Regions from separate parts of the Microbacterium wangyouchuni genome, predicted to be linked through region 2. Evidence: riboswitches for the same ligand, from Rfam matches in the RefSeq annotation. Region 2 holds a riboswitch; the other holds the start of a gene.
What was found. Region 2 has a riboswitch for FMN ahead of pnuC (nicotinamide riboside transporter PnuC). Riboswitches for the same ligand answer to the same signal wherever they lie in the genome.

Region 1 (3,403 bases), on a different contig from region 2:
GCAGGCATCCCCTTCGACCCGGAACTCGTGCTCTACACCGATCGCTTCGGTCGACAGGCGGGGCTGGAGGGCATCACGCAGGCGTGGCAGGCGGGCACCCGCTTCGACGCCCTCGTCTGCTTCACCGACATGCTGGCGTTCGGCGCCATCCGCGCCTTCGCGAACATGGGCGTGCGGGTGCCGGAAGACGTCGCGATCACCTCGATCGACGATGTGCAGGAGGCCGAATTCTCGGTGCCATCGCTGACCACGATCGCCCCGGACAAGCAGGCCATCGCCGATCGGGCCGTCGATTCCCTGCTCGCGCTTCTCGATGATGACACTCTCGAACCGACCAACGTCGACATCGGCTACGAACTGATCGTGCGGGAGAGTTCCGGCCGCGGCTGACCTTTCGAGCGTCGGATACCGATGGCAGGATGATGCCATGCCGGAGATGCCGGAAGTCCACGGGCTCGTCACTTTCCTCGGCGAGCGCACCGTCGGACGGACGATCACGCGCACGAGCGTCGGAGAGATCGCAGCTCTCAAAACGTATGATCCGCCGAATACCGCGCTGGAGGGGGCAGCAGTCACAGCCGCCACGCGGTACGGCAAGTTCGTCGTGCTCTCCTGCGGTGAGGATCTGCATCTGGTCTTCCACCTCGCCAAAGCTGGTTGGCTGCGCTGGTACGAGAAGCTGCCATCAACAGTGATCAGACCCGGAAGATCTCCGATTGCGCTGCGTGTCGCCCTCGACGACGGCAGTGGGTTCGATCTCACCGAGGCCGGCACGAAGAAGTCACTCGCCGTCTCCGTGGTGCGAGATCCCGCAGACGTTCCCGGCATTGCGCGGCTCGGACCGGATCCGCTGAGGGAATCGTTCACCCGAGACACCTTCGCCACGCTGATTGCGGGGCGCCGCACGCAGATCAAAGGACTGCTGCGCGATCAATCGGTGATCGCGGGCATCGGAAACGCCTACTCCGACGAGATTCTGCACGCCGCGCGCATGTCGCCGTACGCGATCGCCGCAACACTGGCCGATGAAGAGATCGATCGTCTGTTCCGTGCGATGCAGACGACGCTGACGGATGCTGTCGCCGCAGCATCCGGAAAACCACCGGCCGACCTCAAGGACGCCAAACGCGCGGGGTTCCGGGTGCACGCGCGCCGCGGCGAGGCGTGTCCGGTCTGCGGCGATGAGGTGCGCAGTGTGTTCTTCGCCGAGCGTTCGCTGGAGTACTGCCCCACCTGCCAGACCGGGGGCAAGATCCTCGCGGACCGCAGGCTGTCACGGCTACTCAAGTGACATAGGCGCAAATCCTCTCTGCCCGACGCGGAATGAAATGTGCGTCCACGCGTTGAGTACACTGAGCATCAACGTGCTCCGGGGTCGGTGTGAATCCGAACCGGCGGTGACAGTCCGCGAGTGTCTGAGATATTCAGATGCCGATCCGGTGGAATTCCGGGACCGACGGTGATGCGAGAGAAATCTCGCTAGTCCGGAAGGGAGGCAGCACGATGCGCGAGAGCGCGCCGTCTATCATCCCCGGAGGAAAACCGAAGGACGACGGATGGCAGTGAACGACGCAGAGCGCCGCGCGATGACGCGTGCGCTTGAGCTCGCCGCCCTCGGACCCCGCGGGATCAACCCGCAGGTCGGGGCTGTGATCCTCTCCCCCGCCGGCGACATCATCGCCGAAGGCCGGCACCGTGGTGCCGGCACTCCGCACGCCGAAGTCGACGCGCTGTCGCAGTTGCCGCCCGGTGCGGCTCGCGGCGCAACCGCCGTCGTCACCCTCGAACCCTGCAACCACACCGGCCGCACCGGCCCCTGCGCCCTGGCGCTCATCGAAGCAGGGATCAGCCGCGTCGTCTACGCGCTGGATGATCCCGGTGCCACATCCGGTGGCGGCGCCGACAGGTTGCGCGATGCCGGTGTGGATGTTGATTCCGGCGAACAGACAGACGCCGCCCGCGCGGTGATCTCCGATTGGTTGACCGCTCAGCGTGCGGGCCGCCCGCACATCACCGTGAAATGGGCGCAGAGCCTGGACGGACGCGCGGCTGCGACCGATGGCACCAGTCAGTGGATCACGGGCCCGGATGCACGCGCCGATGTGCACCGCCGCCGGGCCGAGGCCGACGCGATCGTGGTCGGCACCGGCACCGTGCTCGCCGATGATCCGGCCCTCACCGCACGTGACGGCGACACCCTGTACGCGCATCAGCCGATCCCCGTCGTCATCGGGTCCCGCGCGACACCACCGGATGCTGCCGTGCACCGCCACCCGCACGATCCACTCTTCTTCAGCACCCGCGATCTGCACGTCGTGGTCCGCGACCTGCATGCTCGCGGCATCCAGAGCGTGTTCATCGAGGGCGGCCCGACGCTGGCTAGCGCGTTCATCGCCGCTGGCCTCGCTGATCGTGTGCTCGCCTACATCGCCCCGGTCCTGCTGGGTGGCGATCGCCTGGCGCTGACTGACATCGGCGTGCCGACGATCGATGCCGCCCGCCGTCTGACGATCGACGAGTGGGTGCCGCTCGGCGCCGATCTCTTGGCGATCGCGCACCCGACCGCCCCAGAACCGCAGAGCAAGGGAGTCCGCTGATGTTCACCGGAATCATCGAAGAGATCGGCGAGATCACTGCCATCGCCCCGTCTGGTGACGGCTGGCGGTTGACAGTGCGAGCGCCGCGCGCTGTTCAGGATGCTGTGCACGGCGAGTCGATCGCGGTCTCCGGCGTCTGCCTCACCGTGGTCGAGTCGACCTCAGACTCCTTCGCCGCGGATGTGATGAAGCAGACGCTCGACGTATCGGCGCTTGCGACAGTATCCGTCGGCACCAGCGTCAACGTTGAAAAGGCGATGCCCGTCGGTGCACGTCTCGGCGGCCATATCGTCCAGGGACATGTCGACGGCACGGGCGAAGTTCTGGAGGTGCGTCCTGGCGTCGAATGGAGCGTTCTGCGTGTCTCGCTGCCGGCCGAGCTTGCACCGCTGGTCGTCGACAAGGGTTCGATCTCGGTGGATGGCACATCCCTCACGGTGAGTGCGGTGTCAGACCCTTCACTGACCGCGTCGCACTGGTTCGAAATCTCGCTCATCCCGGAAACCCTCACCGCCACCACGCTCGGAACCCGCGCCGTCGGCGACCGCGTCAATCTCGAAACTGACATCCTCGCCCGCCATGTTGAACGCCTCCTCGCGTTCCGGGCTGTCTCGGAAGGAGGCTCGCGATGAGCCTTGCCACCATCGAAGAAGCTCTCACGTCTCTGCGCGCAGGGCGTCCCGTCATCGTCGCCGACGACGAGAACCGTGAGAACGAGGGTGACGTCATCCTCTCCGCAGAGCTCGCCACCCCCGAGTGGGTCGCCTGGACAGTGCGCTGGTCATCCGGTTTCATCTGCGCACCCA
Region 2 (3,403 bases):
CGGGATGCCACGCACCTTGCCGAGCTCGTTGATCGCCTGCTCGAGATCGTCATCCGGCAGCACCACGATCGCCCCGCCGAAGCGCACGCGCGCGGCCTTGGCGATCACGCGCATGCGGGCGAGCAGGGTCGCCACTGGCGCCCGACCGTCCACGCCGCGTCCGATGATCTCGCCACGACGGAACCGCACGACCTCGCTGAAATCCTCCGACAGGATGCCGTAGAGCCCGGACGGGCTGAGCACCACGTGGTCGAGCTTGGCATCGGCATCCGCCCCCGCTTGAACGTCGTGCCACACGGTGAACCCCATGCCGAGATCCGAGACGGTGCGCGCAGTCTCCTCCTCGGCGAGGGCGTCGGCGAGCAGTCGCCGCACCTCGCGCGGCGCGGATCGCACCAGCGCCGGCTCATAGGGGTCGGGCACGTCGACGCCGTGGCCCGCCCACTCGCGGATCAGTCGCAGGTAGCGCTCGCGTCGCCAGCCTCCCGGATGTCCGTACGAGCGAGCGCGCGGACGCGTGTCGGTCTGCGGGCGGGGCGGCTGCCAGCCGTCCCAGCTCGGTTCATCGGATGCTGCCGAGAAACCGTGCCCGCGGTCATATGCGGCGCGGCCCTCGGGGGTGCCGATGAGATCCCAGGCGCGCTGCACCTGGATGAAGTCGGCGGCATCACCGCCGGTGTCTGGGTGCGTCTGACGCAGCCTCAGCCGGTACGCGCGACGCAGCTCATCGTCTGTCGCCGTCGGGTCGACGCCGAGAACCTCGTAGGCAGACGCGGAAAGGGGGCTGTCGAACATCAGTCCCTATTGTCCTCCACTTCGACCACGCGGGGATCCGGCATGATCGTGTCGATCTTCGGTTTGGCGTTCGTGTGCGCTCGCCACCAGACGACGAAGCCGACCGCGGTGAAGACGCCGTAGAAGACGTACATGAACCCGGTGGCGTAGTAACCGGCGCTGAACAGCAGGGGTACGCCGACGATGTCGACCGCCACCCAGATGAGCCAGAACTCCGTCCACCCCTTGGCCATGCCGTACGTCGCCAGGAGTGAACCGACAAAGGTCCAGGCATCCGCCCACACCGGTTCGTATGATCCGAGCACGCGGAACAGCGGCGTGAGGGCGAGGGTACCGAGCACCATGACGAGGACGAGACCGATGCGCGCACCGCTCGGCGCCCAGCGTGGGGTCACCTGACCGTTGTCGGCTCTCGCCTGGCGCCAGCGGATCCAGCCGTAGATCGCGACCGCGATGAACATGACCTGGCGTCCGGCCTGACCGAGCAGATTCGGCAGGGAGTGCTCGGGGCTGAGGATCGACCCGAGGAACACTGTCAGAAGCAGCAGGTTTCCGACGATGCCGACGGGCCAAGCCCAGATTCTGCGGCGCATGCCGCCGAGCGCGCTTGCGAGACCGAAGATGTTGCCGACGACCTCGCGGATCAGCAGTGTTTGCCCGCCGGGCAGCATCCATTGGGAGTTGAAGGCGTCAACGAGCCAGCGCAGAAGTTCCACGGTCATCCTCTCGGCGTCGGTGCTGCCGAGGGTGATGAGGGTCGATCTCTCGCGTCACCGCGAAATGTCGACCATCGTGCTTCTCCCATCCAGACTGTGACTGTCGGTACCGGAATTTCACCGGTTCAACCTCGGCCCCGGAGGGCTTCGGGTCGCGGACTATGACCGCCGGTTCGGAATTACACCGACCCCGGAGCACGTGTGTGTTCACTCGGAACAATACCCTGATGGGGCGTGTGAGCACTCACCAGGTGGCCCACGCGGCGACGCGCTCGGTGTCGAGGGCTTCGTCGACGGCTCGATAGTCCAGGTGGGGCGATCGCCATTTTCCGTAGGGATCCCACCAGGTGGGACCGCGGACTTCGGGCACCCCGTTGCGCATGCGAACCTGCCAGATTTGCTCATCCAGGGTGCGGTGGTGATGCCAGCACAGGGGAACACCGTTGCTTGTGTGGGTCGGCCCGCCGCGGGCGTGTTCGATCACATGATGGATCTCGCACCATTCCGCACGGATGTCACACCCGGGAATGAGGCATTTTCGGTCGCGGAGCACGATTGCCTGGCGTTGACGGCCGGTGAAAATGCGCGCACTGGTGCTGATCGCGACGATCGCGCCATGCTCGTCGAAGAGCACTCGTTCGACCCCGCCTGCACATGCCGCATGGTCGGCGGCGCCGAGGGGGACGTCGTATCCGGCGCCCTCCACGGTGGCTCGCCCGGTGCGGTTGGCGAAGTCTTCGTCGCGTACGGACACGACGAGGGTTGGCGCAGCGCCGCTGAGTGTGGGCATGCCTCCGGATGCTGCGGCGACCATCACGATGCTCGCGAACGCGTCGTGCCGCTTCTGCGCATGCGTGCGCAGATCGGCCGCCTCAGGTGGAGGCGATGCGGCTTTGTGAGCCGGGAGGCCATCGGCGCGGTCGAAGAGCCCCGCATCATCATCGGCGGTCGCGGCAGCAGGCGTGGCGCTGTATTCGGCCTCGGGGTCGGCGTCAGCGTCATTACTGCCCTCGTCATCACTCACGTCGTCGTCGGAGGGGCGGAATCGCACGGGACCTCCAGCGCGAGCCTCGTCATCCGCTTTCGGGTTCATCAGGCTGTCGACCAGCTTCTCCAGCTGTGCGGCGACCTCCGGGAGCAGCTCGCCGCGCACGGGCACGGATCCGTCCCGCAGGCGTCCGATCGTGAAGTAGCGGCGTCGCTTGCCCGCACGGTCTTTCGGCTCGGCGCCGTCCGGGTCGAGGCGGGCGATGATGTGCGCGGTGAGTCCGGCCAACTCATCGGTCGTCGGCGGCGGTGCGCTCTCGCCACCGTCACCGCGCGCGGCACTGTCCGCGCCACCGTCCGCGCCACCGTCCGCGCCACCGTCCGCGTCATCACCACCATCGCCGTCCAGCGGGAGCCCAGTCGCGAACCGCGCAAGCACCGCATCTGCGGCCAAGCGATCGGCGAGCCCGATCCGCGCGGCTTTTTGCAGTGGCACCGTGCAGGCCAAGAACCCGCTCACTGACATCGCCCCATCAGCCAGCGCTGCGGCCAGCTGGGGAAACCGCCCCGGCAGCAGCCCGCCCGATGTGATGTCGAACTCCCGGTGCACGGCAGTGGCCGCGGTGACGTACCGGCGGGCGGCATACCCGTCGACAAGAAGCGTTCGCCGCAACACCTCGGCAGCATCCCGGCATCCGAGCTGTGTGCTCAGTCGTGCCGCACGTTCACACTGATCCCGCTCAACCACACGATCTGTGGCCTCGACGATCGCACCATCCAACCGGCGTTGGATACGCCCCATAGCCTGCACGACGTCGAGAAGCTCACCATCGTCGACGAGTCGTACCCCGCCACGCACCGCAGAATCCGTCATCGCGTCGGCCAGCTGCCGATCGATGCGCTCC

Region 1: linked by a shared signal. The riboswitch ahead of ribD (bifunctional diaminohydroxyphosphoribosylaminopyrimidine deaminase/5-amino-6-(5-phosphoribosylamino)uracil reductase RibD) and the one ahead of pnuC (nicotinamide riboside transporter PnuC) in region 2 are both predicted to bind FMN.

Annotation. Positions count from the first base shown of each region.
Region 1 is NZ_JBPTMA010000002.1:264,314-267,716, reverse strand. It holds gene ACSS7Z_RS04595 (LacI family DNA-binding transcriptional regulator) at 1-390, shown strand, start outside; gene ACSS7Z_RS04590 (Fpg/Nei family DNA glycosylase) at 428-1,291, shown strand; FMN riboswitch at 1,362-1,505, shown strand; gene ribD (bifunctional diaminohydroxyphosphoribosylaminopyrimidine deaminase/5-amino-6-(5-phosphoribosylamino)uracil reductase RibD) at 1,557-2,597, shown strand; gene ACSS7Z_RS04580 (riboflavin synthase) at 2,597-3,229, shown strand; gene ribA (GTP cyclohydrolase II) at 3,226-3,403, shown strand, end outside.
Region 2 is NZ_JBPTMA010000003.1:22,594-25,996, forward strand. It holds gene ACSS7Z_RS06765 (J domain-containing protein) at 1-795, opposite strand, end outside; gene pnuC (nicotinamide riboside transporter PnuC) at 795-1,511, opposite strand; FMN riboswitch at 1,585-1,713, opposite strand; gene ACSS7Z_RS06775 (HNH endonuclease signature motif containing protein) at 1,756-3,403, opposite strand, start outside.